3 regions of the Curtobacterium sp. SP.BCp genome follow, and region 3 is predicted to be linked to each of the others. Evidence: predicted binding sites of a transcription regulator. Region 3 holds the regulator's gene; each other region holds the start of a gene.

Region 1 (5,313 bases), 1.3 Mb from region 3:
GCCTCGTCGGAGACCGACAGGGTCATGCCCTGGCCGAGCAGCCGGAGCGCGGTGTCCTCCAGCAGGAGCGCCACGATCGACGAGATCTGTGACGACGTCAGCTTCCGGAACAGCACGATCTCGTCGATGCGGTTGATGAACTCCGGCCGCATCGCTTCACGGAGCTTGCCCATCACCCGGGCACGCAGGTCGTCCTCCGCGAAGCCCTCCGCGGCCCCGACCGCCGAGAACCCGAGGGCGCCGGAGCGCGACGCGAGGAACTCGGACCCGATGTTCGACGTCATGATCACGACCGTGTTCCGGAAGTCGACCGTGCGACCCTGGCCGTCGGTCAGTCGGCCGTCGTCGAGCACCTGCAGCAGCAGGTTGAAGACGTCCGGGTGGGCCTTCTCGACCTCGTCGAGCAGGATCACCGAGTACGGGTTCCGACGGACGCGCTCGGTGAGCTGCCCGGCCTCGTCGTAGCCGACGTACCCGGGAGGGGCACCGACCAACCGCGAGACCGTGTGCCGCTCGCCGAACTCGCTCATGTCGAAGCGGAGCATGGCCGACTCGTCGCCGAACAACGAGGACGCGAGCGCCTTCGCGAGTTCGGTCTTGCCGACGCCGGTCGGTCCGAGGAACAGGAAGCTGCCCACCGGTCGGCGGGGGTCGCCCATGCCGGTCCGACTGCGCCGCACTGCGCGGGCGATCGCCTGCACGGCGTCGTCCTGACCGACGACGCGCTCGTGCAGCTCGTCCTCGAGGACGGCCAGGCGGGAGCGGTCGCCCTGGCTCAGGCGTGTCGCCGGGATGCCGGTGGCGCGGGAGACCACGCTGGCGATGTCGGCCTCCGTGATCTGCCGGTCACCCGGTTCCGGACTGGTGGGCCCAGGTCGCCGGTCCCGCGGCGACGCGTCAGCGGCGTCGCGGCCGTGCCGGTGGGGAGCGCGGCTCGCGCCCGCCTCCGAGGCGGCGGTGATCCGGGCCTCCAGGCCGTCGATCTGGTCGCGCAGGCGCGACGCCTCCTCGTAGTGCTCCTCCGCCACGGCAGCGTCCTTGGACGCGCTGAGCGCGGCGATCTCGACGCGCAGCGTCTCCACGTCCACGTCGCCGGACAGCGCGAGCCGACGGCGGGCACCGGCCTGGTCGACGAGGTCGATGGCCTTGTCGGGCAGGTGGCGGTCCGTCACGTAGCGGTGCGAGAGCTCGACGGCCGCGCGGAGCGCCTCGGGCGTGTAGGTCACGTCGTGGTGCTCCTCGTAGCGGGGCGCGAGGCCCGTGAGGATCGCGACGGCGTCCTCGACGCTCGGCTCCCCCACGGTCACCGGCTGGAAGCGACGCTCGAGCGCGGCGTCCTTCTCGATGCGGCGGTACTCGTTCAGGGTCGTCGCGCCGACCATGTGCAGGTCGCCGCGGGCGAGGCGCGGCTTGAGGATGTTGCCGGCGTCCATCGAACCGCCCTCGCCGCCACCGCCGGCGCCCACGAGCGTGTGCAGCTCGTCGACGAAGACGATGAGCTCCTCCGCGTGCTCGGCGATCTCGTCCACGACCTTCGTGAGGCGCTCCTCGAAGTCGCCGCGGTACCGGGCACCGGCGAGCATGCCGGGCAGGTCGATCGCGACGACGCGCTTGCCCTGCAGGAGCGCCGGGACGTCACCGTCCACGATGCGCTGCGCGAGCCCCTCGACGATCGCGGTCTTGCCGACGCCGGGTTCGCCGATCAGGACGGGGTTGTTCTTCGTGCGGCGGAGCAGGATCTCGACCGTCTGCTCGATCTCGTCCGCCCGACCGATGACCGGGTCGATGCGTCCGTCGCGGGCACGGGCCGTGAGGTCGGTGCCGTACTGGTCGAGGGTCGGCGTGGAGCTCTGCTCGGTGCTTCCGCTGTCCGTCGTCGTGCCGGGCACCGTGCGTCCCGCCCGTGCCGCAGCCGACGCCTCCGCCGCGTACTCCTGCATCACCTGCGGGGTGACGCCGGCGCTCGCGAGGAGCTGTCCGGTCACGGTGTCCTGGTCCATGACGAGCGCGAAGAAGACGTGCTCCGGGTCCGTGTAGGTGCTGCCGAAGCCCTTGGCGGCCTGGGTCGCCTCGAGCAGGATGCGCTGGGCGGTGCCGGTCAGTGCCGGGCGACCCTCGGTCAGTGCGTCGTCGTCGGACGGTGCGGGCAGCCGCTGCTCGACCTCGTCGGCGAGGCGCTCCGGGTCGGCGCCGGCCCGGCGGACGACCGCAGTGAACGGATCGGTCCGGACGAGGACGTGCAGCAGGTGCAGTGCGTCGATCTCGTGCTGGCCCTGCTCGGTCGCGTACTCGGCGGTGCGCTGGAGCAGCTGGTGGGTGCGACAGCTGAGCAGTCGCGTGATGTCGACGGGGCGTCCGAACGGGACCGGCCGCTGCTGACCGGCCTGCTGCGCCGCGATGAGCCGTGCGAGGAACTCGTCGAACGAGTCGCTGCCGGCGGGACCGAACGTCTCTGGCAAGGGTGCCTCCTGGTTGGACTTGAGTGCCTTCGACTCAATGCAACGCAGCGGCGGGCGGCCCATTCCCGGTCCGGGGAGAAACTTGCGGCGACTCGGCTCAAGTCGATGTCGACCCAGGTCGGTGCCGACTCAGGTCGCTGCCGACTCAGGTCCGGGCGATGGGCTTCGCGATCGCGTCCGTGACCCGCACGAGGTCGGCGGGGGTGAGCTCGATGTCGAAGCCCCGGCGTCCACCGGACACGAAGATGCTGTCGTACGCCAGCGCCGACTCGTCGAGCACGGTCCGGAGTGCGGTCTTCTGCCCGACGGGGCTGATGCCGCCGACCACGTAGCCGGTGCGCTTCTCGGCGAGTGCCGGGTCGGCCAGCGTGGCCTTCTTGCCGCCGACGGCCGCGGCGATCGCCTTGAGGTCGAGGCGGTTCGCGACCGGCACGATGGCCACGGCGAGGGCGCCGTCCACCGACACCACCAGGGTCTTGAACACCTGCTCCTCACGGAGCCCGAGGGCGGCGGCCGCCTCTTCCCCGAAGTTCGTGGCGGTCTCGTGGTGCTCGTACACGTGCGGCGTGTACGGCACGCCCGCGCGGTCCAGTGCGACCGTCGCGGGGGTGCTCGGCGATGCAGCGGTCATGCCGCGATCATGCCGCTCCCCGGACGCCGGACCGGGGCGGCGCGCGGACGCTACGCTGAACGCACCATGGTCGTCGTCGAGTTCTTGCTGCGCCTCGTCGCCGTGCTCGGCGCGGGGGCACCGGTGGCGACGGGGGCGGGCGACCTGCTCCCCGCGGTCGTCGTCACGGCACTCGGCAGTGCCGCGGTCGTCGCAGTCGTGGTCCTCACCGCGGTCGTCGCCGGCGTGCTCGCCACGCCTGCGCCCAGCACTGTGGTCGACCACGCCGCGTGGGCCGTGCTCCGGACGGACATCGCTTCGTCGCACCCGGACGCGGACGGTCACGCGCGACCGAGGGCACCCGGGGTCGTCGCACCGGTCTGACCGCGTCGGTGGTCGGACCGCTCCGCGACCCCTCCACCTCGACCGATCGGACCCCCATGGACCTCTCCACCCTGCCCGTCGTCGGCACGCTCCTGCACGCCGGCGCCGACCTGCTCGCCGCCCTCACGGGCTGCTTCCAACCCTTCGCCGGGTCGTTCGCCGCGGCGCTCGCGGTGGTCGCCCTCACCCTCGCCGTCCGCGTGCTGCTCGTGCCGTTGTCCGTCCTGCAGGTGCGAGCCGAGCGGGATCGACGCCGCCTCGCGCCGCAGCTCGCCGGACTCCGTCGCCGGTACGGACGGGACCGCGAGCGACTCCAGCGCGCCGTCCAGGAGCTCTACACCGCCGAACGGGTGTCGCCGCTCGCCGGGTGCCTGCCGGTGCTCGCGCAGGCCCCGGTGGTGTCGCTCCTGTACACCCTGTTCACACACGCGACGATCGGGGGCGTGGCGAACACGCTGCTCGAGGCGACGTTCGTCGGCGTGCCGCTGGCGCACTCGCTCGTGGTCACGCTCGCCTCACCGCTCTGGGCACACGCCTGGGTCGTGCTCGTCCTGCTCGCCGTCCTCGCGCTCGTGGTGGAGGCGACCCGGCGCGCGAACCGCCGGTGGAACCCCGTGGAGCCCACGGACCCCAGCGTCCCCGGTGCCGCCGTCGCGGCGTCCGTCGGGCGGGTGGCGCCGTTCGTCACGGTGGTGTTCGCCGCGGTCGCGCCCCTCGCCGCGGCGCTGTACGTCGTCACGAGTGCCGCGTGGGCACTCGGAGAGCGCGCGGTGCTCCGACGGGCGCTGGAGCGCGCCGCCGGCTAGCCGCCCTGGCCCTCCTGCTGCGGGCCCTGGTCGGCGGGGTCGTACTCGGTGCCGCGGCCCTGTTCCTCGTCGGCGGTCGGCACGTGGCGTTCGGTGCCGGTCCCGCCCGGGCTCGTCGCGACGTAGTCGGCCTCGCCGGACTGGGTGTCGTGGCTGAGCGGCTCGAGGGTCTCGTCGTCGGCCGGGCGGGGCTGGTCGTTCGCGGAGCTGGTCATCGCTCCTGGGTACTCCTCGCGCACTGGGTGAACACGGTCGCCGTCCGAGTGCGACCATGGGGCGGGCAGCAGGACCCGGAACGGGAGTACGCATGGCCGACGACGACCTGGCGAAGGAGCGAGCGCGACTCGAAGCCGTGGCATGGGGTGCCGACTCGACACCCGTGGAGGCCGCCCGCGCACGCATCGCGCTCCAGGACCTCGCCGCGGGCCGGCGGCCACGGCGGCCGTCGTCCGCCGAAACGCCCGCGGAGCGCGGGGGCGGGCGCCTCGCCGAGGCGGGAGCGCCTGCGGGGCACGGCGCCGGCGGCGTCCCGACTGCACCTGCCGCCCCGGTCGGCGACGTGCTCGCCGACGACCGACATGACGACGCCGGCCCCGCGCCGGCGGCTCCTGCAGCGCCCGACGCTGACCCAGGATCGACCACCCTCGGAGCGACCGCCCCTGGAGCGACCGCCTCGGGAGCGACCGCCTCGGGAGCGACCGCCTCGGGAGCGACCGCCTCGGGAGTGACCGGAGTGCCGGCGACCGTGGCGTCGGCCGACCCCGAGGCGGCGGCGACGACGGATGACGGAGGCGGGGCGAGCCTCCAGGCAGGGTGGCGCCGCCGCGTCCACGACCTGCTGTGGACCCGCCGCCCCCGCGTGTGGATCGCGCTCGGCGCGGCCGCCGCCGTCGGAGTGGCGTTCGCGGCCGGAACGGTCGTCGGGACGGCGCGGCCGTCGATGCCCGCGGCGCCGAGCATCACGCCGACGGCGGGCACCGTGACGCTGGAGCAGTTGCTCGACGTGCCGCAGACCTACGCGGACCAGCTCCCGGGCCCCGTCGACGCGCCGGTG
Region 2 (5,313 bases), 430 kb from region 3:
CGAGCGTCGCGGCCCCCGCGCCGGCCGGACGTCCGAGTCCGTGCCCGACGAACGTGAAGAAGGCGCCGGGCCGCGGCAGGTGACGGGTCATCGCGGCGAGCCCGACGGAGAACAGCAGGAGCACCACGGCCGAGACGGCGTAGAGCGCCGGGAACCCGACGCCGTTGCCGAGCAGCATGCCGAGCGGGGCTGCGCCGCCGACGACCGTGAGCGGTGCGGCGGCCGCGACGACCATGAAGACGATCGCGGTGACGCCGAGGGAGCCGTGCATGGTCCGGCCGTGCGGGGCGGGGAGCGCTCCGAGTGACGCGGGGTCCTTCGTGATGCTGGACATCGTGGCCTTCCGGTTCGGGTGGCTTCGGGGGTCGGCACCACGGTCCCGCGCCGCCGTTGCGGCCACGTACCGCCGAGGTGAAACCCGGTCGCACCCGAACGGGACACCTCCGTCGCCGGCGTCCCGTTCCGCCGGTACCTGCCCGAAACACGGCCGCCACACCGGGGCAACGCGCGGGCCCTACCGTGGCCGGGTGACCGCCCTCGACCGTGCGATAGCCCACCCGCCCCGGGTGCCGGGCGTCGGTGCGGGTTCGCCCGTCGACGGACTCTCGCGACGCAGTGTCGGGCCGGTCGACGTGCTCTCGCAGTCGGTCTCCGCGGTGGCCCCGTCCGCCGCCGCGACCACGATCCCGGTGCTCGTCGCGTCCGTCGCCGGCAGCGGTGCGACGTGGTCGCTGCTGGCGGCGATGGCGCTCTCGTTCCTGGTCGGACGCACCGTGAACGAGTTCGTCCGCCGCGTCGCGGGCCCTGGATCCCTCTACACGTACGTGTCCCTCGGCCTCGGACCGGTCGCGGGCGTGGTGTGCGGTGCAGCGCTGCTCCTCGGCTCGGGGTGCATCGCGGTGTTCTCGCTGACGGGGACCGGCTACTACCTCGAGTACCTGCTGTCGCGATTCGTCCCGCTCGGGGACGGCGGTGTGCTCGTCACCGTGCTCGTGGTCCTCGTCACGGGGGCCGTCGTGTTCGCCGTGACGGCCGTCGGCGTCCGGCTGTCGACCCGTCTGACGCTGCTCGTCGAGACCGTCTCGGTGGCGGTGATCGCGGTGCTCGTCATCGCCCTGCTGGCCCGCAGCGGACCGCCGGACCTCGGGGCGGTCGCACTCGGCCCCGTCATGCCGGCGCCGTTCTCCGTCGGGACCGCACTCGCCGTCACCGCGTTCGTCGGCTTCGAGAGCGCGTCGGTGCTCGGCGTCGAGGCCCGCCGCCCGTTCGCCACGATCCCGCGCGCGATCTCGTGGACCGTCCTGCTCGCCGGCGTCCTCTACCTCGGCAGCGCCGTGGCCCAGCAGTCCGGTTTCGCGGCGGTGGGAGCAGAACTCGCGACGAGCGCCTCGCCGGTGAACGAGCTCGCCGTCGCCTCGGGTGTGGGCTGGGTCGGGTGCGTGCTCGACCTCGCGATCGCGGCCTCGTTCGCGGCGTGCGCGATCGCTTCGACGACCGCGCTCGTCCGGGTGCTCTTCGCGATGGGCCGCGAGGGCGTGCTCCCCCGTGCGTTCGGTCGGACGTCCCCGCGCTTCCGGACGCCGTTCGTCGCGGGGATCGTGGCGAGCGTCGTCCTGACCGCGGTCCCGGTCGCAGGACTGACCGCGGGCGTCGCGACGTGGACGCTCATGGAGACCGAACTCGCCGTCGCCGCACTCGGGTACCTCGTCGCCTACGCGCTCACCTGCGTCGCCGCGCCGGTGTTCCTCCGTCGGATCGGCGAGCTGACCGCCCGGGTCGCGACCGTCGCGGTCGTGACGGCGGCGCTCCTGACGGGAGTCCTCGTGGTCTACGCCGGGGTCGAGGCGACGAGCGACCGGTGGCCCGCCGTCGCGCTGGTCGTCGGGGTGGTCGCCGTCGTCCTGCTCGCCTTCGCGGTCGTGACCCGACGGCGTCCGTGGCGGCGCGCGAGGAGCCGGGCCGTGTGGGACGTGCCCGTCGAGACGGACCTCCTGGGTGCCTCCCGGCTGCGCCCCGACGACCCCGACCGGACCGGCCGAGGCGACCGGCCGTGAGCGACCCCGGCCTGCGCGCACGCCAGCCGAAGGCGATCCAGAACGCCTTCGCCGTGCTCGAGGCCGTCGCCGCATCGGGGCCGGGGACCACCGCGCAGCAGGTGTCCGAGGCACTCGGCATGCCACGGGCGACGACCTACCGGCTCATCACGCTCCTCGTCGAGGACGAGTACCTGGTCCGCCTGTCCGACCTGCGGGGCTTCGCCCTCGGGCACAAGGTCGCCGAGCTGGCCGGGCTCGGGGCAGCGCCGTCCCTCCCGCCGCTGTCACGCGCGGTGCGGTCCGTCCTCGCCGAGGTCCGGTCGAGCGTCCGCGCCGGCGTGCACCTCGCCCGGTACGACGCCTCCGGGCTGGCCGACGTCGACGTGGACCCCGACTTCCCGCTCCTCGACGAGCGGGGGCTCCGCGCAGACCCCGGGGCGAGCGCGATGGGGCGACTGCACGCGCACGGCGGCACCGAGGTCGTCCGGCAGGTCGGCGCGTTCCGGTCCGGCTTCGGGTGCCTCGCGGTCCCGGTCCTCGACGAGCACGGTCTGCTGGTCGCCGGACTCACGCTGTCCGCCGCGGCGCCCCGGATCGACTCCCCCGGCGACCTCCTGCCGCTCCTGCAGCGTGGAGCCGACCGCCTCGAGCCGCTCCTCGCCTGACCCTCAGCGTCCTCGGAGCGCACTGTTGGCACTCTCTGGGTTCGAGTGCTAGAACGGATGGCAGTTGAGTCGAGGGGACTCAACGAGGATCACGTGAAGGAGTTGACGACGATGACGATGAACTTCGACCCGTTCCGCGAGCTCGACCGCCTCGCCGGATCCCTGCTCGGGAGCGCCGGCGGACCGCGTTCGATGCCGATGGACCTGTACCGCACCGGGGACCACTACGTCCTCGACGTCGACCTGCCGGGCATCGACCCGGGCAGCGTCGACGTCGACGTGGACGGCTCGGTCCTCACGATCCGCGCCGAGCGCACCCTCGGCGCCCCGGACGGCTCGCAGTGGATCACGCGCGAGCGGCAGCCCGGCACGTTCGTCCGCCAGCTGACCCTCGGCGACCACCTCGACGCCGGACGCATCACCGCGACCTACGACAACGGTGTGCTGAGCATCACGATCCCGGTCAAGGAGTCGGCGAAGCCGCGCAAGATCGAGGTCGCGGTGGGCAGCGGGTCCCAGCAGCTCGCCGTCGGCGGCGGGGCCTCCGAGTAGGTCGGAGGCGCGATGGCAGCACTCCTGAACGCGCTGCTCGCGATCGGGGCCGTGACCGCCGCGCTCACCGCGACGAGTCTGGACAGGCGGGTCGCCCTCGTGCTCGGGGCGACCGGCAGCACGGTCGGCGCGTTCCTCGCGTGGGTGGTCGCACCGAGCGCGTTCTCCGGGTTCGTGCCGTGGGTGGCCGCCGTCCTCGGGACGGCGGCGCTCACGGCCGGGTGGAGCGTCGTCCGGCTCTACGACGGCGTCTTCGCCCCGCCGCCGGAACCGGCGGGCGAGACCGGGACGATCGCGACGACCGCGCGGTGACCGCATGACGGACGGGCGCGCCCCGCTCAGCGGCAACGCGCCTCCCGTCCGTCCGCCCCATCAGTCAACGAAACGCGCGCGTTCCGACATCGCACCGGTCGATCGACGGGTGCCACGTCGGAACGCGCGCGTCCCGTTCCGCGACTACTCCTTGTTGAGCTTGTCCTGCACCGTGCCGGCCGTCTTCTCGACGACGTTCGGGAGCTCGGTCGTGCCGTAGAACCGGACGTCCGGGTGCGTGGGCGGCGGCATCGGCGACGAGGTCGTCGGACCGTCGTGGTACGTGTACTCGCCCTTGCCGTCGAACGAGGGGCCGCTCGCCCACGGGCCGTTCGCCGCCTCCTTGCCGTCGGAGAAGTTGAGGTACTGGTAGTTGACCTCCTGGTTCTCCTTCGCCTGCGGGAAGTTGCTCGGCACAGGGAAGTCCTCGATGCCCTTCTCGCGGAGCTCCGCGGCGGCCGTCGCCCACATGTTCTGGTGCATGGTGTCGCGCGCGAGCAGGAACGACAGGAGGTCCCGGACCCCGGCGTCGTCGGTCTGGTGGTAGAGCCGCGCGACCTGCACGCGGCCCTGCATCTCGGCGTTCGCGTTCGCCGTGAAGTCGGCGAGCAGGTTGCCGCTCGCGGTGATGAACGACCCCTGCCAGGGGTTGCCGTTGCTGTCGACCGGACGTGCGCCGGCTCCGGCGACGATGCCCTGCTGGACGTCCGTGCCACCGACGATCGCCGCGACGGTCGGGTCGTCCTGCACGGCGTCCTCGGTGATGCCGAGCGGGCTCTTCTCGAGCAGCTGCGCGATCATCGTCGCGAGCATCTCGACGTGGCCCATCTCCTCGGCGCCGATGCCGAACACCAGGTCGCGGTACTTGCCGGGCATGTGCATGTTCCACGCCTGGAACTGGTACTGCAGGGCGACGGTGATCTCGCCGTACTGACCGCCGAGCACCTCCTGCAGCTTGCGCGCGTAGACGGCGTCGGGCTTGTCGGGCGTGGACTTGAACTGGAGTTCCTGCTTGTGGAAGTACAGATCGTGCTCCTGTCTTCGTTCGGTGGTGCGCTTCAGAGGATCGGGGTACCGCCGGTGACGGCGACGCGCGCACCGGAGACGTAGCTGCCGTCGTCGCTCGCGAGCAGCACGTACACCGGGGCGAGCTCGGCGGGCTGTCCGGGACGGCCGAGCGGGGTCTGCTTCCCGAACTGCTCGACCTCCTCCGGAGGCATGGTCGAGGGGATCAGCGGCGTCCAGATCGGCCCGGGCGCGACGCTGTTGACGCGGATGCCACGCGGGCCGAGCAGCTGCGCCAGCGCTGCCGAGAGGTTCGCGACGCCCGCCTTCGTGACGTCGTACGGCGCGAGGTCGGGCTTCGGGTTGTCCGAGTTCACCGAGCTCGACCCGATGATCGCCGAGCCGGGGCCGAGGTGCGGCAGCGCGGCCTTGACGAGGTGGAAGGAGGCGCTGAGGTTGGTCGCGAGGGTGTGGTCCCACTCCGCGTCGCTGATCTCCTCGATCGTCTCGTGCGTCATCTGGTACGCCGCGTTGTTCACGAGGACGTCGAGCCCGCCGAGTTGCTCCACCGCGGTGGCGACGACGGACCGGCAGTACGCGGGGTCGCTGACGTCGCCGGGCAGCAGGACCGCCGTCCGCCCCGCCTCCTCGACCCAGCGCTTCGTGTCCTGCGCGTCGTCCTCCTCGTCGGGGAGGTGACTGATGAGTACGTCGGCACCCTCGCGGGCGAAGGCGATCGCGAC
Region 3 (5,313 bases):
AGAAGAGCCGGCTGCCCGAGGTAATGCCGCTGTTGGACCAGAATCGTCCGTCCGGCAGCTTCCCCACAAGCGGGGCGGGCGCCGAGTCGAACTCGGTGTCGATCGCCCGTGCCGAGGGCCTCGAGTCGGCTGCAGGGGCAGCGGACGCCGAAGCGGCACCGAAGGACAGGCCGGAGGTCAGGGTCGCGATGGCGAGCGCTCCAGCGCCCAGGCCCTTCGCGAGCTTCTTGTTGCGTGACATGGAGGGGTCCCTTTCAAGGGGATCGGGGCCGCGTGGGTTGTACGGGGCGATCGGGTCGCCCGCGGCTCGCGGTCTTCAGCTTGGCGGGAGAACCCCGCATCTCGTTAAATATATCCCATTGGCATCTGAAATACAAACCGCCGCGATAGCTGCGAATTGAGCCACTCGGACGCAGCTTTCAGTCACTGAGCGTCAACACATGGGACGTGCAGTAGGCATCGACCTCGGAACCACCAGCTCGGTCGTCAGCGTGCTCGAGGGCGGCGAGCCCACGGTCATCGCGAACGCCGGGGGCCTCCGCACCACGCCGTCGATCGTCGCCTTCACGAAGGACGGCGAGGTCCTGGTCGGCGAGACCGCCAAGCGCCAGGTCGTCTCGAACGTCGACCACACCGTCGCTGCCCACCGTCTCGGACTTCGTCCCGACGTGGAAGGCCATGGAGGAGCTCTACCGCGCCGGGACCGCCCGCTCGATCGGCGTCAGCAACTTCCAGGCGCACCACCTCAACCGCCTCGCGGCCGAGACGACCATCACCCCGGCGGTGAACCAGATCGAGGTGCACCCGTACCTCACGCAGGACGAGCTGCGCGCGTACGACCGCGAGCACGGCATCGCGACCGAGGCGTGGTCCCCCATCGCGCAGGGACTCGTCCTCGACGACGAGACCATCACCCGCATCGCCGGCAACACCGGCAAGACCCCGGCGCAGGTCGTCCTCCGCTGGCACATCCAGCGCGGCGACATCGTGTTCCCGAAGTCGGTCACCCGCACCCGGGTCGAGGAGAACTTCGCGATCTTCGACTTCGAGCTCTCCGACGAGGACATGACCGCGATCACGTCGCTCGACAAGGGCCACCGCACCGGCCCGGACCCGGACACGTTCGACTACGTCCCGGCCTGATCCGGGACGACGCCAGGTCCGGAATGACAGAGGGGCGGTCGGGAGACCGCCCCTTCGTCATTTCGCCCGCGAGGCGGTGACGGTGAACTTGTCGGTCCGGACCACCTGGCGCGTCGCGCCGACGACACGCTCCAACACCGGCCGGTAACGCAGGTGCGAGTTCCAGACGCACCACAGTTCCCCGCCGGACTGGAGGATCGTGGCCGCGTTCCGGAACATCGCCTCGGCGGCGTCGGTGGTCACCGTGGTGTCCGCGTGGAACGGCGGGTTGCACAGCACGAGCTGGGCGCAGCCGTCCTGGAGCTCGTCGCCCGCGTCCGTCCGCACGACCTGCACGCGGTCCGCCACACCGTTCGCCGCCGCGGTCGCCTTCGTCGACGCCACCGCGGTCTGCGACACGTCCGTCGCGATGAGCTTGATGCCGGGCCGCTGCCGCGCGAGCGACACCGCGATGACGCCGTTCCCGCAGCCGAGGTCGACAGCGGTCCGCGCGGTCGGGACGGCGTCGCGCACCACGTCGAGGAGCACGCGCGTGCCTTGATCGAGCGACGTTCCCGCGAAGACCCCGCCGTGCGCGACGAGCGTCAACCCGAGTTCGTCGTTGTGGACCGAGCGCGGCCACGGGTTCGACGTGTCCGCGCGGACGGCCGAGGCACGAAGAGGGTCCTGCGCGACGAGCAGCCGCGACTTGCCTCGCCCCCGCGAGGCCGTCACCTCGCCGAAGTACCGACGGAGGACGTCGTTCTGCCCGAGGTTCATGTGCTTCGACACCCCGCCGCAGAGCAGCACCACGTCGGGTGCGGCGTACCGGGCGACCGCGCGGGCGATCTCGTCGAGCCGGTCGTTCGACTTCGAGAGGCGCAGCAGCACGAGCCGTGCGTCGGTGAACGCCCGTTCGAGGGAGTCCGGATGGTGGAAGCCCCGCCGCCCGAAGACGCCGGCGTTGGCCTCGAGCGCGCGGACCCCGACGAGGGAGTCCTGCACGACCCGGACGTCCGACGCGCCGTGCACCGAGATGACCCCGAGCGTGAGCACACCGTTCCGGTCGTCGACGACCGCGACCTCACCCGGCTGCCGGAGCGCATCGCCGTGGACGTGCGGCGCCTCGTCGAGGATGAAGCGGTCGGTGCCGTCGATCGTGATCAGGTCCGGCGCGTCGTCGTCGCGACGGCGGAAGAGGTCGGCGAGGTCCGGTGGCACGGCGCCACCCTACCCAGTGCGCCCTAGTGCGGAGGACGCCAGAGGACGATCTGCGTGTTCCGCTGCGGGCGCATCCCGGCGCGCAACGGCACCGCACCGCCGGTCGCCGAGGCCGCGAACACACGCGCGCCCGGCCGGTTGATGAGCTGATCGGCGAGGGCCGTCTCGAGTTCCGACACCCGCGAGCGCAGCGCCCGGTTCTCGTTCTCGAGTTCGAGCACCCGACGGATGCCCTCGAGCGAGACGCCCTCGGAGCCGAGCCGCGCGATCTCCCGCAGCTGGGCGATGTCGCGCATCGAGTACCGCCGCGAACCACCGCGGGTGCGGCCGGGCACGACGAGGCCGAGCCGGTCGTACTGCCGGAGCGTCTGCGGGTGCATCTCCGCGAGCTCGGCCGCCATCGCGATGGCGAAGACGGGCGAGTTCTCGTCCATGTCGGTCATCGACCGCCCCTCTCGTTCTCCTCGTGGTGCACAACAGTGTGGAGGCTCGGTGCGGCTCCGTGACGGAGCCGCACCGAGCCTCCCGACCGGTTCATGACGCTAGCCGCGCGCCTTGGCGAGGAGGTCCTCGCGGGGGTCCTCGTCGGGCAGCGCAGCTGCCAGGGCCTCGACGGCCTCGCGCTGCTTGTCCGACAGGTGGGAGGGCACCGCGACCTGCACGGTGGCGAGCAGGTCGCCCGTGCCCTTGTTGCTGGCGACGCCGCGACCCTTGACCCGCAGGACGCGACCCGACGGGGTGCCGGGGGCGACCCGCAGCTTGACGGGCTCGCCGCCGAGCGTCGGGACCTGGATCGTCGCGCCGAGCGCCGCCTCGACGAACGTCACGGGGACGTCCACGCGGAGGTTGAGCCCGTCGCGCTCGAAGACCGGGTGCTTCCGGACCGAGACCGTGACCACGAGGTCGCCGGCCTCACCGCCGTCGGGGGACGGCTGCCCGCGCCCGCGGAGACGGATCTTCTGCCCGTCCGCGACCCCGGCCGGGATCCGGACGTTCACCGGACGACCGTTGCCCTGCGAGAGCTTGACGGTGTCGCCGGCGATCGCGGTCGCGAAGTCGAGCGTCGTGGACGCCGTGACGTCCTGACCCTTCGATGGTCCACCGAAGCCGCGGTAGCCGCCGTTCGACTGACCGAAGCCGCCGCCGCCGAACATGCCGCCGAGGATGTCCTCGAAGCCGCTGGCGCCTCCGCGACCGTTGCCCGGCTGCCCGAAGCGGACGCGCTGACCGCCTCCACCGCCGCCGAACATGCCGCCGAAGACGTCCTCGAAGCCGCCCTGGGCACCCGGGCCGCCCGCCGTGAAGCGGGCGCCCGAGCCCATGGCGCGGACCTGGTCGTACTCGGCGCGCTGCTCCTTGTCGGAGAGCACCGAGTAGGCCTCGCTGATCTCCTTGAAGCGGGCCTCGGCGGCGGCGTCACCCGGGTTGGAGTCCGGGTGGTACTGCCGCGCGAGCTTCCGGTAGGTCTTCTTCAGCTCAGCGTCGCTCGCCGTCTTGTCGACGCCGAGGACCTTGTAGAAGTCCTTGTCGAACCAATCCTGACTGGCCATCCGTACCTACCTCCTCCCGCGCTCAGGCCGGGACCGCGACCGCGACCTTGGCCGCACGGAGGACCCGCTCGCCGAGCTTGTAGCCCGGCTCGACGACGTCCGCCACGGTCTGCGCGGTCGCACCCGGCGTCGGGAGCTGCACGATCGCCTCGTGGATGTTCGGGTCGAAGGCCTCACCCTTCTCACCGATCTGCACGAGCTTGAACTTCTCGAAGCCGCCGCGGATCTTCTGACCGATGACCTGCATGGGCCCCTCGGCGAGGTCGCCGTGGGCCTCGGCGCGGGTGAGGTCGTCGAGCGCCGGCAGGAGCGCCCGGACGACCTCGGCGATGGCGACCTCGCGGTTCGCCTCACGGTCACGCTCGACGCGCTTCCGGAAGTTCACCAGCTCGGCCTGCGCACGGAGCATGTCCGCCCGCATCTCGGCGACCAGGTCGCGGTCCTCGGCGCTCAGCTTGTCCTCGGCGATGCCTCGGGCGGCGTCGTCGAGCAGCGCCTGGTCCTCCGGGGAGAGGTCGCTCTGCGGCCCGCCGGCGGCGGGGCCGTCCGTGGGGACTTCCACGTCCGGCCCCTCCGCCTCGATGAGGTCCTCGGGCTCCTGCGCGTTGGTGGCGTCGCCCTCGACCTGGGGCTCTGCATCCTCGGGCACGTTGTCCTTCGGTGCGTTGTCCTCGGGGTTCGGCATCGTTACTTCTTGTCCTTGTCGTCCTCGTCGTCCACGACCTCGGCGTCGACGATGTCCTCGTCGTCCTGCGTCGCCTGGTCACCCGCGGGCTGCTCGCCACCGGCCGCGGCACCCGCGTCCTGCTGGCTGTAGATCGCCTGGCCGAGCTTGCCCTGCGACTCGTTGAGCTTGTCGAACGCGGCCTTCACTGCGTCGTCGTCCTCACCCGCGAGCGCCGACTTCAGGGCGTCGACGTCGGCCTGGACCTCGGACTTGACGTCCGCGGGGAGCTTGTCCTCGTTCTCCTTGATGAGCTTCTCGATCGAGTAGACGAGCTGCTCGGCCTGGTTGCGACGCTCGTTGGCCTCACGACGGGCCTTGTCCTCGGCCGCGTGCTCCTCGGCCTCGCGGACCATGCGCTCGATGTCCTCCTTCGGCAGCGACGAACCGCCGGAGATGACCATCGACTGCTCCTTGCCGGTGCCCTTGTCCTTCGCGGACACGTGCACGATGCCGTTCGCGTCGATGTCGAACGTGACCTCGACCTGCGGGACGCCACGGGGCGCCGGCGCGATGCCGGTCAGCTCGAAGGTGCCGAGCGGCTTGTTGTCGCGGGTGAACTCGCGCTCGCCCTGGAAGACCTGGATCGCGACCGACGGCTGGTTGTCGTCGGCGGTCGTGAACGTCTCGCTCCGCTTGGTCGGGATCGCGGTGTTGCGGTCGATGAGCTTCGTCATCAGGCCGCCCTTGGTCTCG

The links. Region 3 encodes HspR, which represses chaperone genes until heat shock. Its sites were predicted from a motif close to AAGTTGAGTCNNNNNGACTCAACTT; they were not measured.
Region 1: the regulator HspR is predicted to act here: its motif matches at 2,539-2,563, upstream of ACRQ4C_RS09035 (ATP-dependent Clp protease ATP-binding subunit).
Region 2: the regulator HspR is predicted to act here: its motif matches at 2,763-2,787, upstream of ACRQ4C_RS00680 (Hsp20/alpha crystallin family protein).

Annotation. Positions count from the first base shown of each region.
Region 1 covers NZ_CP194338.1:1,868,730-1,874,042, reverse strand. Annotated here, with positions in the region: gene ACRQ4C_RS09035 (ATP-dependent Clp protease ATP-binding subunit) at 1-2,459, opposite strand, end outside; gene ybaK (Cys-tRNA(Pro) deacylase) at 2,605-3,090, opposite strand; gene ACRQ4C_RS09025 (DUF6412 domain-containing protein) at 3,157-3,453, shown strand; gene yidC (membrane protein insertase YidC) at 3,510-4,259, shown strand; gene ACRQ4C_RS09015 (hypothetical protein) at 4,256-4,474, opposite strand; gene ACRQ4C_RS09010 (hypothetical protein) at 4,567-5,313, shown strand, end outside.
Region 2 covers NZ_CP194338.1:135,507-140,819, reverse strand. Annotated here, with positions in the region: gene ACRQ4C_RS00695 (APC family permease) at 1-334, opposite strand, end outside; gene ACRQ4C_RS00690 (APC family permease) at 528-2,054, shown strand; gene ACRQ4C_RS00685 (helix-turn-helix domain-containing protein) at 2,051-2,701, shown strand; gene ACRQ4C_RS00680 (Hsp20/alpha crystallin family protein) at 2,813-3,253, shown strand; gene ACRQ4C_RS00675 (hypothetical protein) at 3,266-3,565, shown strand; gene ACRQ4C_RS00670 (manganese catalase family protein) at 3,710-4,591, opposite strand; gene ACRQ4C_RS00665 (SDR family oxidoreductase) at 4,624-5,313, opposite strand, start outside.
Region 3 covers NZ_CP194338.1:563,746-569,058, forward strand. Annotated here, with positions in the region: gene ACRQ4C_RS02930 (hypothetical protein) at 1-241, opposite strand, end outside; partial or broken gene ACRQ4C_RS02935 (Hsp70 family protein) at 441-644, shown strand; gene ACRQ4C_RS02940 (aldo/keto reductase) at 679-1,143, shown strand; gene ACRQ4C_RS02945 (class I SAM-dependent methyltransferase) at 1,201-2,343, opposite strand; gene ACRQ4C_RS02950 (heat shock protein transcriptional repressor HspR) at 2,367-2,777, opposite strand; gene ACRQ4C_RS02955 (DnaJ C-terminal domain-containing protein) at 2,886-3,893, opposite strand; gene ACRQ4C_RS02960 (nucleotide exchange factor GrpE) at 3,916-4,578, opposite strand; gene dnaK (molecular chaperone DnaK) at 4,581-5,313, opposite strand, start outside.